One region of the Lysinibacillus sp. TE18511 genome, then DNA from elsewhere that is predicted to be linked to it. Evidence: predicted binding sites of a transcription regulator. Region 1 holds the regulator's gene; the other holds the start of a gene.
What was found. Region 1 encodes CtsR, which represses protease genes until heat stress. Its sites were predicted from a motif close to ATGGTCAATAAAGGTCAAACA; they were not measured.
Positions count from the first base shown of each region.

Region 2: the regulator CtsR is predicted to act here: its motif matches at 6,618-6,638, upstream of ACVWXS_RS02900 (ATP-dependent Clp protease ATP-binding subunit).

Region 1 is NZ_JBSSFD010000011.1:59,607-71,086, forward strand. It holds gene ispD (2-C-methyl-D-erythritol 4-phosphate cytidylyltransferase) at 1-562, opposite strand, end outside; gene ACVWXS_RS10725 (PIN/TRAM domain-containing protein) at 575-1,660, opposite strand; gene radA (DNA repair protein RadA) at 2,013-3,389, opposite strand; gene ACVWXS_RS10735 (ATP-dependent Clp protease ATP-binding subunit) at 3,667-6,111, opposite strand; gene ACVWXS_RS10740 (protein arginine kinase) at 6,101-7,210, opposite strand; gene ACVWXS_RS10745 (UvrB/UvrC motif-containing protein) at 7,207-7,755, opposite strand; gene ACVWXS_RS10750 (CtsR family transcriptional regulator) at 7,769-8,239, opposite strand; gene ACVWXS_RS10755 (DUF4870 domain-containing protein) at 8,443-8,748, opposite strand; gene ACVWXS_RS10760 (class I SAM-dependent methyltransferase) at 8,866-9,549, shown strand; gene corA (magnesium/cobalt transporter CorA) at 9,601-10,560, shown strand; gene ACVWXS_RS10770 (hypothetical protein) at 10,646-10,864, opposite strand; gene ACVWXS_RS10775 (protoglobin domain-containing protein) at 11,363-11,480, shown strand, end outside.
Region 2 is NZ_JBSSFD010000003.1:27,681-39,160, reverse strand. It holds gene ACVWXS_RS02920 (hypothetical protein) at 556-759, shown strand; gene fabF (beta-ketoacyl-ACP synthase II) at 846-2,087, opposite strand; gene ACVWXS_RS02910 (beta-ketoacyl-ACP synthase III) at 2,118-3,056, opposite strand; gene ACVWXS_RS02905 (YjzD family protein) at 4,183-4,377, shown strand; gene ACVWXS_RS02900 (ATP-dependent Clp protease ATP-binding subunit) at 4,429-6,555, opposite strand; gene ACVWXS_RS02895 (Crp/Fnr family transcriptional regulator) at 6,827-7,513, shown strand; gene ACVWXS_RS02890 (hypothetical protein) at 7,559-7,726, opposite strand; gene ACVWXS_RS02885 (hypothetical protein) at 8,139-8,261, shown strand; gene ACVWXS_RS02880 (metal-sulfur cluster assembly factor) at 8,359-8,667, opposite strand; gene ACVWXS_RS02875 (prolyl oligopeptidase family serine peptidase) at 8,721-9,485, opposite strand; gene ACVWXS_RS02870 (Cof-type HAD-IIB family hydrolase) at 9,607-10,416, shown strand; gene ACVWXS_RS02865 (DegV family protein) at 10,682-11,480, shown strand, end outside.

The DNA.
Region 1 (11,480 bases):
TCGCCTCATCGGTACCCAGAAAGCCCACTTTCTCAGCGACATCCTCCGCCTCCACAATCAAATCAAATTGAAATGCCTGCGGGGTTTGAATCATCCATAAGCTTTCACGATCAATTGTCTCTTCAATCACACCATTACGTACTTTTTTCATCGTATCCTTCGCACGAACACCTGCAATCGCAGCGCCAAAGTTATGCGCACTTTGTACAAGATCCGCAATAATGTCATGCGTAATAAATGGACGCGCCGCATCGTGCACAAGTACAATATCGACCTGCTTCATTTCTTTCATACACGAATGAACGGAATGCTGTCGCTCAGCACCACCATCAGGCAAGCCTTTAACTTTAGAAATTCCATACCTCTCGAGCATTTCTCGGATAAATGCACGTTCTTCTGGCTTCACCGCTAGCCAAATGCCTGTACACTGGCTGTCCTGTTCAAATACTTCCAACGTGTGTATGAGAATCGGTTTCTCTAAAAGCTTTAAAAATAACTTATTGTGTCCCGCTCCCATTCGCTTTCCGCTTCCTGCTGCAGGCAACACTACTTCATATTGCACATTTCCCACTTCCTAGTCATCCTTTGGTTTAGCAAAAATCATACGACCTGCCGATGTTTGTAGAACACTTGTTACGGTTACGGTAATCGCCTGTCCTATATAGCTACGTCCACCTTCAACAACGATCATTGTGCCATCATCTAAATAAGCAACCCCTTGATTATGCTCTTTCCCATCTTTAATGACCATCACTTGCATATTCTCACCTGGAATAACAACAGGCTTCACTGCATTTGCTAAATCATTGATGTTTAACACCTTCACGTGATGTAGCTCACAAACTTTGTTCAGGTTAAAGTCATTCGTCACAATCTGTGTATCGTTGCCCTTTTTCTTAGCAAGACGTACTAACTTTAAGTCTACTTCTTGTACATCCTCAAAATCCTCTTCAGTAATCTCAACCTTCGTCATACGCTCATCCTGTAATTTCTTTAGAATATCTAAACCACGACGACCTCTTGTACGCTTTAACGTATCCGAAGAGTCTGCAATATGCTGAAGCTCAGTAAGGACAAATTGAGGTACAACTAGGATACCTTCTATAAAGCCTGTTTCAGAAATATCTGCAATACGACCATCGATAATAACACTTGTATCTAACAATTTATAGCTTCCTCGTACTTCTTGAGGTTCTACACCTTCAGGTAATTTTTTCTTCGTATTGTTACCGCGTAATGTAAATAGCTGGATTAATTCATCTCGCTTTTTAAAGCCTACACGGAACCCTAAATATCCAAGTACAAATGACAGTATTATTGGTAAAACCTTCGTAAAATTAGGTAAATCAATACTATCAATTGCAAAGCCTAAGAAATACGCAACGATTAGTCCGATAATAAGTCCAAGCGTACCAAATAATAAATCCCCAACAGGTACTTTAAATAGCACCTCTTCCATCCAGCTAATGAGCCTTACAAAATAATCGGAAAAGGCAAATGATAATGTAAACAGTAAAAGTGCTCCTAAAGCTACTGATACATAGGGATTATCTAGCCAAGGATTAGATGATAAATGAAGCAATTCGTATAATGGCGGTAAGAAAACAAGGCCTAATGCTCCTCCAATCAGTAAAAAAGCAATTTGAACAAATTTTTTCATAACCTGTCACCTCCAATTCTTAATATATAATTATACATAGTTTACTGTAGAAAATCCTTTATGAACCCATCAAATTATCATTATTTCATCTTCTTTAGAACGAACATTTCAGGTCTACCAAAAAAGGAAAAAATCAAGCATTCAATTGGTCCTTCACCCATAATAAGACATGATCTTTTGACGTCCGAAGAGTCATTATAAAAGCCTTATTCTCGGATGTTATCTAGGACGCCAATTCCCCCCTTCGAGTTTCCTACCTTCAATCTATGAATTAAAAGCTTTCTTTAAGTAAATATCTTCCTTTGTAAGTAAAAGTGCATGTCAGAACATCGTCCAACATGCACAAACTTTTTTATAGCTCTCTAAAGCAAGTATTCAATGCATCTTTTATCGTTTCTACACCAACTATCTCAATACCTTGCGGGAAATCCCAGCCGCCGATATTCGAGGCCGGGATGAAGGCTCGTTTAAATCCGAGCTTCGCTGCCTCAATGACACGCTGTTCAATACGAGATACTCGACGCACTTCTCCCGTCAATCCTACTTCCCCAATAAAGCAATCGGTTGCTCCGACAGCTTGATCCTTAAAGCTTGAAACAATGCTTGTCAACACCGCCAAATCAATTGCAGGCTCATCAAGCTTTACACCGCCAGCAACTTTAATATATGCATCCTGCGCCTGTAGCATGAGACCCATTCTCTTTTCAAGGACTGCCATAAGCAGTTGCACACGGTTTTGATCTACACCCGTTGCCATTCGTTTTGGATAATTAAAACTTGTAGGTGTCACAAGCGACTGAATTTCAACTAGAATTGGTCGTGTACCTTCCATCGAGGCCACAATTGTTGAACCTGCCGCCCCTTGTGAACGCTCCTGCAAGAACAACTCAGACGGATTTAAAACTTCCTTTAAGCCCCCTTGAAGCATTTCAAAAATAGCAATTTCATTAGTAGAGCCAAAGCGGTTTTTTTGGCTACGTAAAATACGGTGGTTATGATGTCGTTCCCCTTCAAAATACAATACCGTATCAACCATATGCTCCAAAATACGTGGGCCTGCAATTTGTCCCTCTTTCGTAACATGTCCAACTAAAAAAATAGCGATTCCCTTTGTTTTTGCAATTCGCATTAGCTCCGCTGTACATTCACGCACCTGTGATACACTACCAGGTGCACTCGTTACCTCAGGATGAAAAACTGTTTGAATGGAATCGACAATGACAAACTTAGGCTGCACATCATCGATGGTCTGATTTAAAAACTCTAAATTTGTTTCTGAATATATATATAGCTCCTGTGATATCACTCCTAAACGCTCTGCCCGTAGCTTTGTTTGACGAATTGATTCTTCACCGGAAATATAGAGCACACGATGTCCTTTATTAGAAAGTAAAGCCGATACTTGTAATAATAACGTCGACTTCCCAATCCCAGGGTCTCCCCCGATTAACACAAGCGAACCAGGTACGATGCCTCCACCTAGCACTCGGTTGAGCTCACTCATTTCTGTTGCAACTCGTGATTCCTCAGCTGCTTCAACCTGCATAATAGGGAGAGCCTTTTGGGTAACTGTAGCGGAGTGTTGAAAAGCCCCTCTAGGCCCTTTAGCTACAACCTCTATCTCTTCAACCATCTTATTCCATTCTCCACACCCTGGACATCTTCCCATCCACTTTGCCGATTCATAACCACAGCCTGAGCATACAAATTTCGTTTTTTTCTTTGCCAAATTACATTCACCTCGAATATTTGTTCTTATGTATTTATTGTACATAAAAAAGGACAGCTTGGCACTATAGCCTTGCTGTCCTTTTCAAATGAAACATTTATCCGCATTAACGGGCAGAAATTTATCTTGTACCGCCAGCAAGTGACCGGTACAAGATCCTCACTTCAAAATTCAGCAAAAGCAAAGAAGTTAGGCGGGAAATTAACTACCTGTAAAAGCGCTTTTGGTGAAGACTAATACTCAGCGGATGGGATGAAGAAGCCCCCACTGATGAAGATTATTTAGAAGTAGAAACTTCTTCTTTTTTCTTTACAACAAACTCATCATTCACATAATCAATGACCACTTGATTACCCTTCTCTACATTGCCTTTAAGTAGCTCTTCCGATAGACGGTCTTCTACTTGTTTTTGTAATGCTCGGCGTAGTGGACGGGCACCATATTGAGGATCATAGCCTTCCTCAGCAATTTTCTCTAATGCTGCATCCGTTAACTCTAACGAAATATCTTGTTCTTTCAGACGTTTTGTTAAAGAATTCGCCATCATTGATACGATTTCTTTTAAGTGTACTTTTTCTAGTGAGTGGAAGACGATCATTTCATCGATACGGTTTAAGAATTCTGGGCGGAATGCTTTTTTCAATTCCTCCAACATTGTACCCTTCATATCTTTATACTTCGTGTCAGTACCACCTACATTGAAACCAAGGTTTTTCTGATATTTTAAAGCATCCGCACCAACGTTTGATGTCATAATAACAACTGTGTTGCGGAAATCTACCACACGGCCTTTAGAATCTGTTAAACGGCCATCTTCAAGTACTTGAAGTAAGATATTGAAAACATCTGGATGAGCTTTCTCAATTTCATCTAGTAAAACTACAGAATATGGTTTACGACGGACCTTTTCTGTTAGCTGACCACCATCATCAAAACCTACATAACCCGGAGGTGAACCAACTAAACGTGAAGTCGAATGTTTCTCCATGTACTCAGACATGTCAACACGAATCATTGCGTCCTCATCGCCAAACATCACTTCAGCTAATGCTCTTGCAAGCTCTGTTTTACCAACCCCAGTAGGACCTAAGAAAATGAATGAACCAATTGGTCGTTTCGGATCTTTTAAGCCTGCTCTTGCACGGCGAATAGCACGAGAGATTGCTTCTACCGCTTCTCCTTGACCTACAACGCGTTTGTGTAACTCTTCTTCAAGCTGTAATAACTTAGAAGATTCTTCAGAAGCAATTTTAGATACTGGAATTCCAGTCCACATAGACACAACCTCTGCTACGTCATCCACTGTAACTTTGGATTCGGCTTTCCCTTGTTCTTCTTTCCAATTTTTTCTCGTAGTTTCGATTTCATCTTTTAGCTTTTGCTCTGTATCTCTTAATGACGCTGCCTTTTCAAATTCTTGACCTGAGACAGCTGCATTCTTTTCAGAGCGTACATTTTCAAGTTTATCTTCAAGTGCCTTTAAGTTTGGTGGCACTGCGAATGAACGTAAACGTACTTTAGAACCCGCTTCATCGATTAAGTCAATGGCCTTATCTGGTAAGAAACGATCAGAAATATATCGGTCACTCATTTTTGCTGCCGCTTCAATTGCTTCATCTGTAATTTTCACACGGTGATGTGCTTCATAACGATCACGTAAGCCTTGAATAATTAGAATGGCTTCTTCTACAGTTGGCTCATCAACTTGAATCGGTTGGAAACGACGCTCTAATGCCGCATCCTTTTCAATATACTTACGATACTCATCTAGTGTTGTCGCACCGATACATTGGAGCTCACCACGAGCTAAAGATGGTTTTAAAATATTTGAGGCATCAATGGCACCTTCTGCACCACCTGCACCGATTAACGTATGCAATTCATCGATAAATAAAATCACATTGCCTGCTTGGCGAATTTCATCCATTACTTTTTTCAAGCGATCTTCAAATTCACCACGATATTTTGTTCCAGCAACAACTGTCCCCATATCAAGTGTCATAACACGTTTATCACGGAGAATTTCTGGCACTTCATTATTAATAATTTGCTGTGCTAAACCTTCAGCAATAGCCGTTTTACCGACACCAGGCTCACCGATTAATACAGGGTTATTTTTTGTACGGCGAGACAATACCTCGATAACACGAGTAATTTCCTTGCTTCGACCAATGACTGGATCTAAAGTGCCTTCGCGAGCAATTTGCGTTAAATCACGCGCAAGGCTATCTAATGTTGGTGTATTTGCAGCCTGTGCAGCTTGTTGACCAGATTGAGCATTATCGTTATTACCTAATAACAATAGCACTTGTTGACGAGCTTTATTTAATCCGACACCGGCATTGTTTAATACACGGGCCGCTATCCCTTCACCTTCACGAATAAGCGCTAATAGTAAATGCTCTGTTCCGATATAGGAATGACCTAATTTACGTGATTCATCGACTGATAGTTCTATTACTTTTTTAGCTCGAGGTGTGTAGTGGACAATTGGACCAACATCTTCCTTACCTTTCCCTACAAGCTCTTCAATACCTGCTTCAATCATTTGAGGACTAATATCAATGGCTTCTAATGCTTTTGCAGCAATACCACCACCTTCACGGATAAGCCCTAATAGAATATGCTCTGTTCCAATTGATTCGTGTTTCCAACGAATAGCCTCTTCTTGTGCAAGCTGTAATACTTTTTGCGCGCGTTGTGTAAAACGATTAAACATCAAATGAATCCTCTCCTTTTCCCCCAATAATAGGCTTACTCATATTTTCTCGAAATAATGCCTCACGAAGCATTTCGGCTCGTACGCGATCTCGCTCAGCAGGTGGCAAAACATCCCCTGCATAATTCTGTAAAAAACCAGGTTGCATACTGACAACACATTCGTTTAAAGTCATTGCTTTAATACCTTCAATTAGCTGTAAATCAACCCCTAAACGAACATTTGATAGGCAGGTAGCTGCTTCCTCACTCGTTAAAATTCGAGCGTGTGTTAAGGTACCTAAAGCACGATATACACGGTCTTCTAAAGCAAGCTCTGCTTTTTCCATTAACTTACCTCTTGCATGTCGTTCTTTTTGAATTATTTTTTCAGCGACACTCTGAATGTCCGCTAAAATATCATCTTCTGTTTTTCCTAGTGTAATCTGATTTGATACTTGGTAAACATTACCTAAATTTTCACTACCTTCTCCATATATTCCCCTCACTGTCATGCCTAAACGCGTCATCGCATTAATGATTTGATTCATCTGACCTGTCAGTGTAAGTGCTGGCAGATGCATCATGACAGATGCTCGCAAACCAGTACCAATATTTGTGGGACAACTTGTTAAATAACCAAATGTATCTCGAAATGCAAAAGGTAAAGCTTTCTCTAAGATACGATCAATTTTATTGGCCTGTTCATATGCTTTTTGAAGTTGAAAACTGGCCGTCATACATTGAATGCGTAAATGATCTTCTTCGTTCACCATAATGCTAGTTGATTCATCATCAGATAAAAGTATCGAGCCCACTAGCTCTTTTTTTGCAAGCTGAGGACTAATTAAATGTTTTTCTACAAGTATTTGACGTTGTAAAGGTGTTAAATCCTTAATCGCAAAATAAGAGTAATTTTCTTGAAGTTTCGTACTATCCTTTATTGCATGTGTAGCTGCCTGCTCCACCTGTAATGCCTCATTCTCTGTAAAGGCTAATGGAAAGCGATAACCATCTAAATTTCGTGCAAGGCGGATGCGTGTACTAATAACAATATCTGAATAATCGTCTTCAACACCCATCCATGTTGGTGTTGCACGTTCTAAAAACGATTCAATCATCACGACACATCACCACCTTCAAATTGTAGCTGCTTCTCAAGTTCCTTGGCTTCATCACGAAGCTTGGCTGCCTCTTCAAATTGTTCTTCATCTACAGCAACTTTCATACGTTTACGAATATCTTCAATTTGCTTTTTGATAACATAAACATTGCTTCTGGCACCAGGCATTTTCCCTATATGTTGAGGACCTGCCTGTATACGGTTAAAGAGCTTCGGTAAGTGTTCGCTAAAGGTGTCATAGCAACTAGGGCATCCAAATTTACCTTCTTTTAAAAACTGTTTATACGTAAATCCACATTGTGGACAGGTTTGAGGTTGTGGCTGCGCCTGCTGTTTTTCATCTGCTTTTTGTTGCTGCCATGAAGGAGAGCCAAACCAATTGGATAATAGCTGTTGAATAGATACTGGCTCTTGTTTAAATTCAGCGTGAAATGGATGGAACTGAGAGGCGCAGACGTCACAATAATGATGCTCCACCTTTTGACCACTTTGAACTTGTGTTACGGTAACTGTTGCATTACGTTGTTTACAATGTTCGCAAATCATTTCCATCACCTCTCTATTTTTGCTGTTCATATTTAATCGTCGTTAGCATCGCCCTTAATATTTTTGCTCGAATATGATCTCGTAAAGGAAGCTGTAAATCTATGGTTGAGCGATCAATCGCCGCTAACATTAATTTCGCTTCTCGCTTTGAAATTACCTGCTCATCAATTAGTCGAAAAACTAAATCTTCTGCCATTGTTTGCGATGCCCCACATTCTATTTGCCTGAGGACATCATCTATTAGATCAATTTGTGAATTCGCGCGGACACGTAAAATTCGAATGTATCCACCACCACCACGTTTGCTTTCAACAAGGTAACCTCGTTCGGCTGTAAATCTTGTATTAATTACATAATTTATTTGTGAGGGTACGCACTGAAATTTATCTGCGATTTCACTACGTTTTATTTCAATATGCCCTTCTCCACCTAATTCAAGTACTTGCTTTAAGTAGCCTTCTATGATGTCTGATATATTACGCATTTTAGGAATACACCTCGCTTACTTCACTGACTTTGACTATCTTTGACTTTCTTTGAGTATATTATACAAAACGCTTAAAAATAATTGCAATTATTTCGCACACTGAAATATTGAAAGCGTCTGCTCATACCTATACTCTACCCTTATCATCAATGAAAAAAACGCAAGCATATGCCACTAGCATATACTTGCGTCTATAAAAATTATACCCAGCGACCGACAATTGGATAACGCCAAGGCTCATCAGATAAAGCCTTCACAATACCGATAATTGGGACGACGAATAACATAATACCGAAAATAATTAAGAACGGTATACCAATTAATAAAAAGCTTAGAATACCTGAAATTGCAATTAAAGCCCACATAATAATTTGGAACAGCAATGCCTGAATGGAAATTGTTTTTATTTCTTCATCAGAACTAATTAAGAAAAATATTATGGGTACTACCCATGGCGCGAAAAACGAACTTGCGTGTATGATTACCTTAGACCATTTTGTTTCCATTTATAACAACCCTTCCTTATTATTTTATTTTTTATGTACTATACTTACGGATTTATACCCTAGATAGTTTCAATTTAAATTGATAAATAAAAATTTTTGAAAGGAATGTGATACACGATGGAATTTAATAATACACTTGCAAACGAATATGAAAAAGGCATTCGTCGTACGCTACCTAGCTATGATGCGATGCTACGTTTAACACATACTTTTTATCACTCTACATTACCCGAGCAAGCTGATTTTTTAATAGTTGGCTCAGGAAGCGGCAATGAAATTTTACAGTTCGCTGAGAAAAGACCTCATTGGTCATTTGTTGGCATAGATCCTTCTGAAGCAATGCTACAAATTGCTGAAGAACGTTTAAAGCCTCTACCTAATAATATGTCTTTACATCAAGGCACGATACTTGATTCTTTACTGCCTTCAGTAAAATTTGATGCAGCTAGCTGTATTTTAGTGCTTCATTTTATCGATGATTATCAAGAAAAACTTGCAACATTGAAGGAGATAGCAAATAATTTAAAGCCTGGTGCACCTTTTGTGCTCGTCTCAAAATACGGGCAACTAGGTTCTTTAGAAACGGAGTTACAATTTGATTTGTGGCGTGCTTATTGGCTACAGCATACAAAGCTATCACCATCAGAGGTAGCAGAAATGGAGAAATCCATACGTTCTCTTTCATTTATGCGTGAAGAGGACATTTTATCACTATTACAGCAGGCAGGCTTTACAAAACCATCTAGATTCTTTGCCACTACTTTATTTGGCGGTTGGATATGCTATAAAGAGGGCGAATAAAATTTAGGGCGCGCCTGTTAGGATAGAGTCAACAGAAGTGAGGTGAATGCTGTGATACGTACAATTGGAATTACAAAAAACCAACAGCTTATAAAGGACTTTCCACTTGAGGATATACACAATAACGAATTTGAATGGTACTGGGTGGATTTTAATTGTCCGACCGATGAGGAAGAACTACTGTTAGATACATTCTTCCATTTCCATCCACTTGCTATAGAAGATTGCTTAATGCGTTTACAGCGGCCAAAGCTCGATTTTTATGATGATTTCCATTTCTTTGTTATTCAAAGGGTTAACGAAGAATTAATAGCTGAGGAAGTAAATATTTTTGTTTCTAATAAATTTATTGTTACATTCCATAAAAACGAAGCACCTGAAATAGATCGAGTACAAAAGATGCTAGAAAAACAGCCAAAGTATTGGGAACGAGGCACAGTATATTTAACGTATCAGGTAATCGATAAAATCGTTGATAGCTATTTTCCACTTGTCTATAAAATCGAGGATCATTTAAATGTACTTGAAGACGAGCTTACCTATCAAAGTAACCCCAATGCCATGCAAATTGTGTTCGAATTCCGCAGTGATTTGCTTCATTTGCGTCGCACGATTTTACCGATGCGTGATTTATTATATCGGATACTTAATTCTTATCGCTTTTCACTAAAGAAGTCTGAGCGAGCTTACTTTGGCGATATTTACGATCATCTGCTAAAGCTTACAGAAATGGTAGAATCCAATCGAGAACTTACAGCTGATATGCGTGATAGCTATATGGCGATGAGCTCTAGCCGTATGAATGGCATTATGATGACATTAACTATTGTATCGACAATTTTTATTCCGTTAACATTTATTGCTGGTGTTTACGGGATGAACTTTGATAATATGCCTGAACTTCATGGTAAATATAGCTACTTCATTGTGCTTGCTTTGATGATTTTAGTTGCAATATCTATGCTCGTAGTTTTTAAAATTAAGGGCTGGTTCAACTTATTTAAACCTTAGGCTTTTCACAGGCTACGTAAACGCAAAGAATCTGCTCCTTTTTCAGTTTTCACACTGAAAAAGGAGCAGATTCTTGCTAATAACCTTATTTTTGCTTGGACGGCCTACGATCATCAATTTTATCTTCACCCTGCTGTGGAAATAAAAAGTATGCGAGTACCCCTGAAAATAATGTTGCACAAATTGTAATTAGTAATTGATCTAAATTTGGTACTTCAGCATAGTATTTTCTTAACATATAAACTGAACCAATTGCCACAATTACCATGACTGGAATAACAAATTTAAAACGTTTTTTCTCCATATAATCCCCCTCCTTAAGTCTTTTTTTCACGCACTATTTTTATAAAGCTAAACAGTTCGTATTTTACAGGTTTCCTATTTAGAATTCAATTTGCTTCTTGATCAATTTCGCCTTGGCGTAATTGTAGCTGTCGCTTCGCTTTCACATAGATAAACAATGCTTCCGAAGGCTTTGGACCAACAGATGTTTTTTGTACGAAAGCGTAGTGCTAACGTAGCGACAGCAACATGATGTTGGCCCCTCAGTTATTGCCACAGGACGTGGGGTTCTTCGCTGAATGAAGATAAAAAAGTCCATTTCATGACGTTTAATCGACAATCGTCTGTCATTATTATAAAAAATTTTTAGAAATAAACGAAAATTTTAACCAAAAAACCAACAAAAAATAGTAGAATGATTAAATACATTATCTTTAGTACATTACAAACTTTACAATTTACAAAGAGTCTTTATTTGATCTATTTATTTTGCATTTATTAAAGAATGGAGCAAACAACAATGAGTTGGTTTACAAAAAACAGCATTTCTAGCTACTCAATAACGTTAACACCTGAGGCATTTCAGAACAATGTGCATTTAGATGTTTCTAATCACCCTAGATTACAAAAACAATTGC
Region 2 (11,480 bases), on a different contig from region 1:
ATTCTGTTGTATGCACCATGAATTTAAAAACAACTATCCAGGAATATCCGAGTGTCCGATAATTCAAATACAATATGAGATTCCCTAATGAGAGAATCAATAGGCCGTAGCATATTAAAAATAAAAAGAGTCGGAACATGTTAAGGGCATCCTTTCTATTTCTTCTTACTTATCATCTATTCACAAAACTATAAAAAAAGACGTCAGCCACGTAAAAATTGGGCTGACGTTTTTTATGTTGTTGAAAAACTAAGTCAATAAAATTACTGTCCGTTAATGCGAAATAAATTTTACCATTAATAAAGTGAATGCTATGTCTACTTACCATACTCAAACAGAATTGACTTATTGCAGTCAAGCAATTGTACATCTTTTGTTACCGTATGTTTTCGCATATAAAGGCATTTTGCTACAGAGCGGTTGATTGGAGTGGAGACTGGGTGACTCCTTGGGGATTAGCAATAGAGGAACGAAGGCTAAGAGCATCACGTCCTGTGATAACGCCTTCGTGACCTACATCGTGTAGGCCCGAGACCCTGGAGCGAGCCCCGCCGAGTGAAGCGGCTCATCGGACGCCCCCAGGAAGCTCTGCTCTGCGCGAAAGCGAAGCGTCAGCGGCAAATGTTTTATCTGTGCGAAAGCGAAGCGACAGCAACAAATGTTTTCTGTAGCGAAAGCAAAGCGACAGCTAAAAAGCGCCCAGTCGGAACGGAAATCAACCCCTCATTTTGCAGAAGAGACTTACTTTATTTAATATGATGACACTTTAATTAACTGCCCCGATTGGTGAAGACAAATAAACAGTGGGAGATGAAGATCCCCCACTGTTTAAAGTGTTATTTTATTTATTCCTCGATTTTTTTGAATAGAAGACTAGCATTGTGTCCACCAAAACCAAGCGAGTTACTCATAGCATATTTAATATCTGCCTCACGAGCTTCATTTGGTACATAATCTAAATCACATTCTGGATCTGGATCTGTTAAATTCATTGTTGGTGGTAAAATGCCTTCTTTCAGTGCTAGAGCTGTGAAAATAGCTTCAACCCCACCAGCTGCACCTAATAAATGACCTGTCATTGATTTTGTAGAACTCATTGCAAGTTTATAAGCATGTTCACCAAAGGCAGTTTTTACAGCTTGTGTTTCAAAAAGATCATTATATGGCGTACTTGTTCCATGTGCATTAATATAGTCAACTTGTGAAGGCTCTAGACCGCCATCAGCTAATGCTTGTAACATTGCGCGTGCAGCACCTTCTCCTTCTGGAGCTGGAGCTGTAATATGATGAGCATCACCTGTTGAACCATAGCCAAGAACTTCTGCATAGATTTTTGCCCCACGTGCTTTTGCGTGCTCATACTCTTCTAGAACGACAATACCTGCACCCTCCCCGATAATAAAACCATCGCGATTTTTATCGAATGGACGACAAGCTGTTTGTGGATCTGTATTTAAAGATAAAGCAGTATTTGCACAGAAGCCTGCCACTGCCATTGTAACGATTGGTGACTCAGCACCGCCAGTAATCATGACATCTGCATCACCACGTTCAACTACTTTAAAAGCATCACCAATTGAATTTGTACCTGAAGCACAAGCAGTTACCGAGCAAGAGTTAATGCCTTTTGCACCAAGGTGAATTGATACTTGGCCTGAAGCCATATCAGGAATCATCATTGGAATGAAGAATGGACTGACACGTCTTGCGCCACGTTCTTGGAATGTTTTAAATTGTTGTTCATATGTTTCCATACCACCGATACCCGAACCAATCCATACACCTGCGCGTGGTGCTAGCTCTTCATCGATAGTTAGTTGTGCGTCTTCCATCGCCATGATGGACGCTGCTAAGGCATAATGTGTAAAGCGATCCATTTTGCGAGCTTCTTTACGTTCGATATACTTTTCAATATCAAAGTCTTTTACTTCAGCGGCAATTTTTGCTGCGAATTGATCTTTATCTAAACGTGTTAACTCGCCAATACCAGATTTTCCAGCTTTAATATTAGCCCATGTTTCTTCGATGCTATTTCCTAGTGGTGTAACTGCGCCAATTCCTGTAATTACTACTCGTCGTTTACTCATTGTATTACTCCCCTCAAGCATTTTTAGTTATTATTTTCCCCATCTCATTGCAACAGCGCCCCATGTTAAGCCACCGCCAAATCCAACAAGTACTAATAAATCATCATCTTTTATCTTACCTGCTTCAAGCTCATCTACCAAGGAAATACCAATAGACGCTGCTGACGTATTACCATATTTGTGAATCGTTTTTGACATTTTTTCTGGTGGCAGCTCTAGACGCTCACGAGCTGATTCCATAATTCGAATATTCGCCTGATGCGGCACTAAAAAATCTACGTCATCTTTTGTTAAACCTGCTTTATCTAACACAGTTACTGCAGATTCACCCATTTGACGTACTGCAAACTTAAATACTTCACGGCCATTCATAGCGATTGTGTCCTGCTGTGTTAAAGACAAATGCTTCCCACCTGTACCATCAGCTCCAAGCTCAAATGATAAAATACCTCTACCTTCTGATACTGGACCAACAATTGCTGCACTTGCACCGTCACCGAATAACACTGCCGTATTGCGATCTTCCCAATCAAGTACCTTCGACAGCTTTTCAACACCTACTACTAAGACATATTTATAAGCATTTGCTTCTACAAATTGCTTTGCTGTCACTAAACTATATATAAATCCTGCACAAGCAGCTGCTTGGTCCATCGCAGCTGCATTAACTGCTCCAATTTGTTCCTGAACCATACATGCTACACTTGGAAAGTTTTGATCTTGTGTTACAGTTGCTACAAGAATTAAGCCTATTTCCTCTGGCGTAATACCCGCATTTGCAATAGCCTCTTTTGCTGCAGCTACTGCTAAATCTGAAGTTTCTTGGTCATCTGCAGCAAAATGACGCTCTTCAATCCCCGTACGAGTTCGAATCCATTCATCCGAAGTGTCCATAATTTTTTCTAAATCAAAATTTGTAACGACCTTCTCCGGAACGTATTTGCCTATTCCTATAATACCAGCGTTCATAAAGCAACCCCTCCGCTTTCTTACTATCAATTATTAGTAACTGGTCATAATTATAACTCATAATGAAGGAATGGTGCAAGATGATTTGAAATAACCGTCTTAAAGCTAGCAATATCAAGGATTTTAGTGATATATACAATTTTGGCTCATCACCATAACGTGAGGCTGAAAAATTTAATAATGGCGGATAATAAAAAAAAGCTGCACATAAATCTGCAGCTTTTACCAACATTGCTAACATATATGATCAACAACGCAAAAGTCGATATCGTAAAAAGATGGAAGGTGGCTCTCGCATTGGTCGGCCTACATCCAATCTATTCTCTAACAGGTTGTTAAGGATTGCGTTTTCTTTGGAACTCTTAGTGCTCTGAAGAAATCGCTTAATAGGTTGTAGCACAGAAGGCTTCAAACGACGTGTTGTACGTTTCTTTTTGTTAGGTGTGCTACCGTAGTTGTGCCAACGTAATGGCTGAAGCTTTAATCGTCTGGTGTTGCGGTGGTGTTTTTGGTTCAATAAACAACGTTGAATAATACGCATCCGCAATGGTAATCATGTAAATCACAAAAAGTAATTGTTTCGTTCAATAGTTCAAAATTTATTTCTCCCTTTTTTCAGTTCTATCAATTCGAATTGTCTAGTTATAATACGAATAATACGTAATAAAAGTTTCATATTAAATCAGGCGTGTTAATTAGGAAAAAATAGGATTATTATTGAGCGATAAAAAGATTTTTTTGTTGCTATTTTGCTAATATATTCCCATTTTAACTGATTGTAGCGTAGGGCTACTCGACTCCCGCGGGAAAGCGAGACAGACGAGACCCTGCACGGAGCGGATGTTTTCTGCGCGAAAGCGAAGCGGCAGCAACAAATGTTTTATCTGTGCGAAAGCGAAGCGGCAGCAACAAAGCGAGTAGCCCGTAGCGGAAATCAGAGCCTTCTAATTAGGATAAATAAAAATGGTTAATCAACACACTTGATATTAAATATCAAAACGGGTTAACGTTGTGACAAAATCGACATGTTTCACAGAAAAGGTTCTTTTATTTTCGATTTATGTTATGATATGATAATGAATATGTAGTAAAACTTATGATAAAAAGTTCGGTTGAGGTGAAATTAATGCAATATATCGTAACATTCATATGGTCATTCCTACTAGTTTCAATGTTAAACTACGTAGTAAGCTCTGTACTTGGCGTACCATTTGATTTCCAAACGGGTGCAATCTTATCAGTTGCATTCTCAATTCTTATTTTCATTATTGGTGCAGTCATTCCAAACGAGCCAACTCCAGAAGCTGCAGATCATCATTAATTCAAACAAGAAAAAACCTGTTCCGCATCGTGCGAAACAGGTTTTTTCTTGTTATTTTTCAACAACACATTGACCGTCATGCATTCTAATATGCAATGTTTCTCCTGGTAATACTTCACCACGTAGCAATTCCTTTGCAACTGCCGTTTCAATATAACGTTGTACGAAGCGTTTTAATGGTCTTGCGCCAAACTGAGCATCCGCTCCTTGTTCTACAACCCAATCAATTACATCTTGTTCTACTTGTAAAGTAATATCTTGCTCTGCAACTCGTTTTATAAGCTGTTCGACATATTTCCAAGCAATCGCTGTAAAGTGCTCACCTGATAATGCATGGAACATAATAATATCATCCATACGATTTAACAGCTCTGGTTTAAAGTGCTGTCGCAGTGCAGCCATCACTAAATCCTCAACTGCTCCATCGTCTTCTTTTGCTTCCATCAAATAGCTTGAGCCAATGTTAGAGGTTAAAATAACCACTGTGTTCGTGAAATTGACCATACGACCTTGACTATCGGTAATGCGTCCATCATCTAAAATTTGTAGTAAAATATTCGCGACATCTGGGTGTGCCTTTTCAATTTCATCTAGTAATACAACTGAATATGGATTACGGCGAACAGCTTCCGTTAATTGTCCACCTTCCTCATAACCAACATAACCTGGAGGTGCCCCTACAAGACGTGATACGCTATGTTTCTCCATATATTCACTCATATCAATGCGAATAAAATGATCCTCGGAGTCAAACAGCTGTGCCGCTAATGCCTTGGCAAGCTCTGTTTTACCAACACCAGTTGGTCCTAAGAATAAAAAGCTACCAATTGGTCGATGCGGATCTTTAATACCAGCTCGAGCGCGCCATACTGCTTCAGTGACAAGTTGTACAGCATTATCTTGTCCAACTACTCGCTCATGCAATGTATCTTTTAAGCGCAATAATTTTTCACGCTCTCCCTCCACTAATTTTGTTACAGGTATTCCTGTCCAACGTGAAACAATAGATGCGATTTCATCAGCTGTTACCTCTTCACGTAAAATACGTGATTCTATGCCATTCTCTAATTGTTTCTCCATCTCTTGTATATCCTTTTCAAGAGTAGGAATTTTCCCATGACGTAGTTCGGCTGCTTTATTTAAATCATATTTACTTTCTGCTTCATCTAAGTCACGACGATATTTATTAAGCGTTTCTCGTTTTTTCTGAATGCCGTGTAACGCTGCTTTTTCGCTTTCCCATTGTTTCCGCATGCCTTCTGAGGAATCTTTTAACTTTGTTAATTCCTCACTTAATTGCTCGAGACGCTTTTTACTTGCCTCATCCTTTTCTTTACGCAATGCTTGTTCCTCAATTTCGAGCTGCATAATACGGCGTGTTACTGCATCCAATTCCTGTGGCATAGAATCAATCTCTGTTCGAATCATGGCACATGCTTCATCGATTAAATCAATGGCTTTATCAGGCAAGAAGCGCTCTGTAATATAGCGGTTCGAAAGCTCTGCTGCCGCTACGATAGCACGGTCATGAATACGTACTGCATGATGTAATTCAAAGCGCTCTTTTAAGCCACGTAAAATAGAAACTGTATCCTCAATAGATGGCTCCCGCACAAGCACTTGTTGAAAACGACGCTCTAAAGCAGGATCTTTTTCAATATACATACGGTATTCATCTAATGTTGTAGCACCGATACAATGTAACTCACCTCGTGCAAGCATTGGCTTTAACATATTCCCAGCATCCATTGCACCATCCGTTTTACCTGCACCAACAATTGTATGAATTTCATCAATAAATAAAATGATACGCCCTTCAGATTCCTTCACTTCTTTAAGTACACCTTTTAAGCGTTCTTCAAATTGACCTCGATAACTTGCACCTGCTATTAAAGCACTCATATCAAGCTCGTATAATACGCAATCTTTTAATCCCTCGGGTACATCCCCTTTTACAATACGTTGAGCTAACCCTTCTACAATTGCTGTTTTACCGACGCCTGGCTCACCGATTAAGACAGGATTATTTTTCGTTTTACGCGTTAAAATACGAATAACATTACGAATTTCTTCATCACGACCGATAACCGGGTCCATTTTTCCGTTTTTAACTTCTTCAATTAAATTACGTCCAAATTGCTCTAATGGTTTTTTATTATCTGTTTGTTGAAATTGCATAATTAGCACTCCTTTTCAATAATGTTAGCGGAATCCCGTTTACCATTCTTGTTCACGAAAAATGTTTGACCTTTTTTGACTAACTTTATTTTACAACATACGACAAACCTAAGCAAAGAATAAGCTCTAAAATTCCTTCACTTCTAACTGAAAAGTTAAGCTATAATAAAAGTATGTTTCTTAGATTTAGTATCGAAATTATTCACCATCCTTTTGTAGTAAACAGCCATTTATTACAAAAAGAAAGCGATGTGTTGGAGATATGGTTATAATGGATAAAATACAAGAGCAATTTCACGATCTTTTCCAAAAGCACGGTGTTTTTACGAAAGTGAATAAGGATCATAAAATTTTTTTAGAAGGCGAACGTGCGAAAGAAATATATTATATTAAAACTGGAGCTATCTCGATTAGTCAGGAAACTGAGAACGGGAAGGAATTAACAATTCGAATTTGTGGTCCGAATAGTATTATTGGTGAAGGCTCTTTGTTTTGTAACTTGACGTATCATTCCATGACCGCTAAAATATTAGAACCCTCTAGTTTATATGTTCTAAGCCGTAAATCATTGGAACTTTTATTAGTAGAACAACCTAATTTAATGGTGGAATATATGAAGTGGTTGCAAATAGAAAATTTAAAGCATCAAAGTCGTTTGCGTGATTTAGTTTTAAACGGTAAAAAAGGTGCTTTATTTTCAACGCTTATCCGTCTTACAAATACTTATGGTAAGCCTTTAGAAAATGGCAATATTTTTATTGATTTCCCGTTAACAAATACTGAAATCGCTAATTTATGTGCGACGAGTAGAGAGATGATCAATCGCATGCTCAATGATTTAAAGAAGCAAAATATTCTTTCCTTTGAAAAAGGTTATATAACAGTTCACGACGTCCAAATTTTAAAGGATGAAATTGCTTGTGAAAATTGTCCGTTACAAATATGTCGTATCGATTAATACGCTACACAAAAAATCCCTGCTTATGAGTTATAAGCGGGGATTTCATATAATGGTCAAGTAAATCATTGTGAATATTATAATCTTTAAATGTGGGGGATTTCCGTTCCAGGCTACTCGCTTTCCTGTGGGCGAGCGTCGAGCCGCTTCCTCCGCTAAAGGAACGAAGGCTAAGTGCGTCACGTCCTGTGACAATGCCTTCGTGACCAACATCGTGTTGGCCCCAGGGTCTCGCCTGTCTCGCTTTCCCACGGGAGTCGAGTAGCCTTCCACTCCAATCAGCAATAGTGTAGAACTTTTATAAATTTTTGTATTTCAAAAGTGAACGCTATGGAAACTTATCCATAATCAAACAGAAGAATCTTATAACAGTAATGCTATTGTACACCTAATCTTACTGACGCTCCGCTTTCGCACATAAAAACATTACTGAAGTTTCGTTTTATAGCTATAAATTAAAAGTAACATGCCAGAAGATACATACTAAGAGAAGTTGTTGAGTGGAGGCTGGGCGACTCCTTGGGGATTAGCGATAGAGGAACGAAGGCTAAGAGCATCACGTCCTGTGATAACGCCTTCGTGACCTACATCGTGTAGGCCCGAGACCCTGGAGCGAGCAACGCGAGTGAAGCGGCTCATCGGACGCCCCCAGGAAGCTCTGCTCTGTGCGAAAGCGAAGCGTCAGCAACAAAGCGCCCAGTCGGAACGGAAATCAACCTCTCGTTTTGCAGAAGAGCCATACTTTTAATATGACATCTTAATTTCATTGACATAATAGTTTTTCGACAGCACAAATCCCCGCTCACTGTTGCGAGCGGGGATTTTTTGTTGTGCTTTAAGCAGACTTATCGTACACCTAATGCCATTTTTGCATAGCGTGACATTCTATCTTTTGACCACGGTGGATTCCATACAATATTAACATTTGAACTTTTTACTTCTGGAAGCTCACCTAATGCTGTATTTACTTGATCAACAATAACAGGTCCAAGTGGGCAGCCCATTGAAGTTAGTGTCATAGTAACCGTTGCAACACCTTCTTCATCTAAATCTACATCATATACTAAACCTAAGTTGACGATATCAATACCAAGCTCAGGGTCAATTACATTTTCTAATGCACCGAACATGCTGTCTTTCATATCTTGATCCATCTGTATTTCTCCTTCCATCACAGTGTTAACTTAATCATAGCAGATGCATCTTATTATGCCAAATGCTCTGCAAGCCATTCAGTTGCAACTAACATACCGTCGCGTGATACAGCATGACCTGCTTTTTTATTAGCTAAAAATTTCAAGTCTTCCGGATTTGCTTCATAGTATTGGCATAAAGTTAAATAAAAATGATAGGTATCTTTAAAAGGTACAGTTTTATCTAATTCCCCATGCCAAAATAGTACAGGCCGTCCTGCAAATTTTTCTGGTGTTAGACTGATATCATATTTAGCTAGAAGCTCATTTATTTGCTGTACCTCTTCTTCGGACATTGACCAGTTAACACCATCATTCGCGAGTTGCTGTAATTGATATTCACCTAATTTAATAAAACCTGGTGCACCCATACATACTGCTGCTGTTTTAATCCAATCATAAAGCTTTAAGCAGCCCGACGTCACAATTCCGCCCATTGATGTACCAGCTACGCCAATTTTATCATTCACTAATAATTGTTTATTCTTTAATTCATTATATAATTGTTCAACTTCATGAATAGAATTTAAAACAATATCCCAAAATTGCAAATTCATTTGCATCTCAGATAGGTCTTCACTACGGTCACCATGTAATTTTGCATCTGGTAATAGGACACGCACCCCTTTACCTACTAATTGATATGCATAATGTAAGTTATGTTCTTTTGCACTCATAAAGCCATGTAAGAAAATTACTACTGGGGTTTCTTCATTCATATTTTCAGTATGTATATGTAATAAAGGAATATCCCCCCACATTTCTTTCTCAACAATCATCTTTGTCACTCCCTACTTGTGTCTCAACTTAATGTTAGCAAACTTTTTCCATTGTGACAAAATTTTGACGAATGATGGGCAAAGAGATACTATTCAAACTATAGGAAAGGGGCAATGAGTTATGAAACCACATTTAATCGTTTTAGACTTAGATGGTACATTATTAACGGACCAACAACAAATTTCAACAAAAACTAAAAATACATTATTGCAGGCAAAGGAACAAGGTCATCAAGTGATGATTGCAACAGGTCGTCCTTATCGTGCAAGCGATATATACTACAAGGAGCTTGACCTGACAACACCCATTGTAAATTTCAATGGAGCATATGTGCATCACCCTAAAAATGCTTCTTGGCACCATAAGCACACACCTATAGATTTAAGTATTGTGCATGATGTCGTCGATTCCATTAATAGCTATGAATACGAAAATATTATTGCGGAGGTTAAGGATGATATTTACGTGCATACAGAGGATGAACGGATATTAAATATATTTAATATGGGAAATCCAAAAATTACCTCAGGGGATCTATATGTCCATTTATTAGACAACCCAACTAGTTTACTGATTCAAGCGAATGAAATGAATTCAATGATTATTCGTGATCATTTACATGCTGTTCATGCAGAGGTCATTGAACATCGTCGCTGGGGTGCGCCATTTCACATTATTGAGATTGTTCGCCGTGGCTTAAATAAAGCAGTGGGAATCGCTCATGTAGCAAAGGATTTAGGTATCCCACGGGAACGTATCATTGCATTTGGTGATGAGGACAATGATTTAGAAATGATTGAATATGCTGGATTAGGTGTTGCAATGGGTAACGGTATTCCTACTTTAAAAAATATTGCCAATGAGATTACCACAACAAATAATGACGATGGAATCGCTAAAATACTCATCGATCGCTTGAAATTATCCTAGTTAAGTAGTAAGTTCAAATTAACATTCCATTTTTTACATTTAACTTTATTCAGTAGTACCCTTTATCCTGAGTACTTACTGAATAAAGTTATAAATTTCTACTGTTGCAACGATACTGAAACTCGATAGGATTATTTATCTATATAACATTATTTTAAAGAAACATAGAATGGAAAGCTCGACACTCGTTTACTTGTTATGTTGTATAGGTATTTAAAAACTCCTTATACAGAGTTAAAAGAATGTTAAATTAGGGGGACAAATGATGAAGATTTTTACTGATAGTGGATGTGATCTACCGAAGTCTTACTACGAAGAACACAATATTGAGCTTCTTCCACTACGAGTGGAATTGAACAATAATGACTATGATGATGTCATTGCAATTGATTCCAAAGAAATTTACGATGCTATTCGTCAAGGTGCTCGCCCAAAAACATCCCAAGTATCACCAGAGCTTTTTCTCAAGCATTTTGAAAATCTAGCAAAAAATGAAGAGGAAGGCATCTATATTGCCCTTTCATCGGAATTATCAGGTACCTATAATACTGCGGTCATGATTCGCAATCAAGTACAAGAGCAATATCCATCACTAAAATTAGCGATCATCGATTCTAAATGTATTTCATTAGGTTTTGGTCTAGTAGTCGAGGAAGCAGTCCGACTTCGAAGTACAGGTACTTCGTTAGAGGAAATCGCAACAACAATTACTGCCCTTGCCCTACAAATGGAGCACATATTTACAGTTGAGGATTTAGATTACCTCGCTAAAGGCGGACGTTTATCAAAAACAAGCGCATTTCTTGGTGGGCTTCTAAGTATAAAACCTATTTTAAATGTAGAAGATGGTAAGCTTGTGCCCATCGAAAAGTCACGTGGACGTAAAAAAGCCATCGCTCGCATGTTAGAATTGATGCAGGAGCGCGGTGGTAACTTCTCAGAGAAAATTGTAGGTATTAGCCATAGCGATGATGTGGACCTTGCCAACGATGTAAAGGCTTCTATTCAAGAAAGATTTTCTCCAAAAGCCATCCAAGTAACAATGATTGGCTCTGCGATTGGCT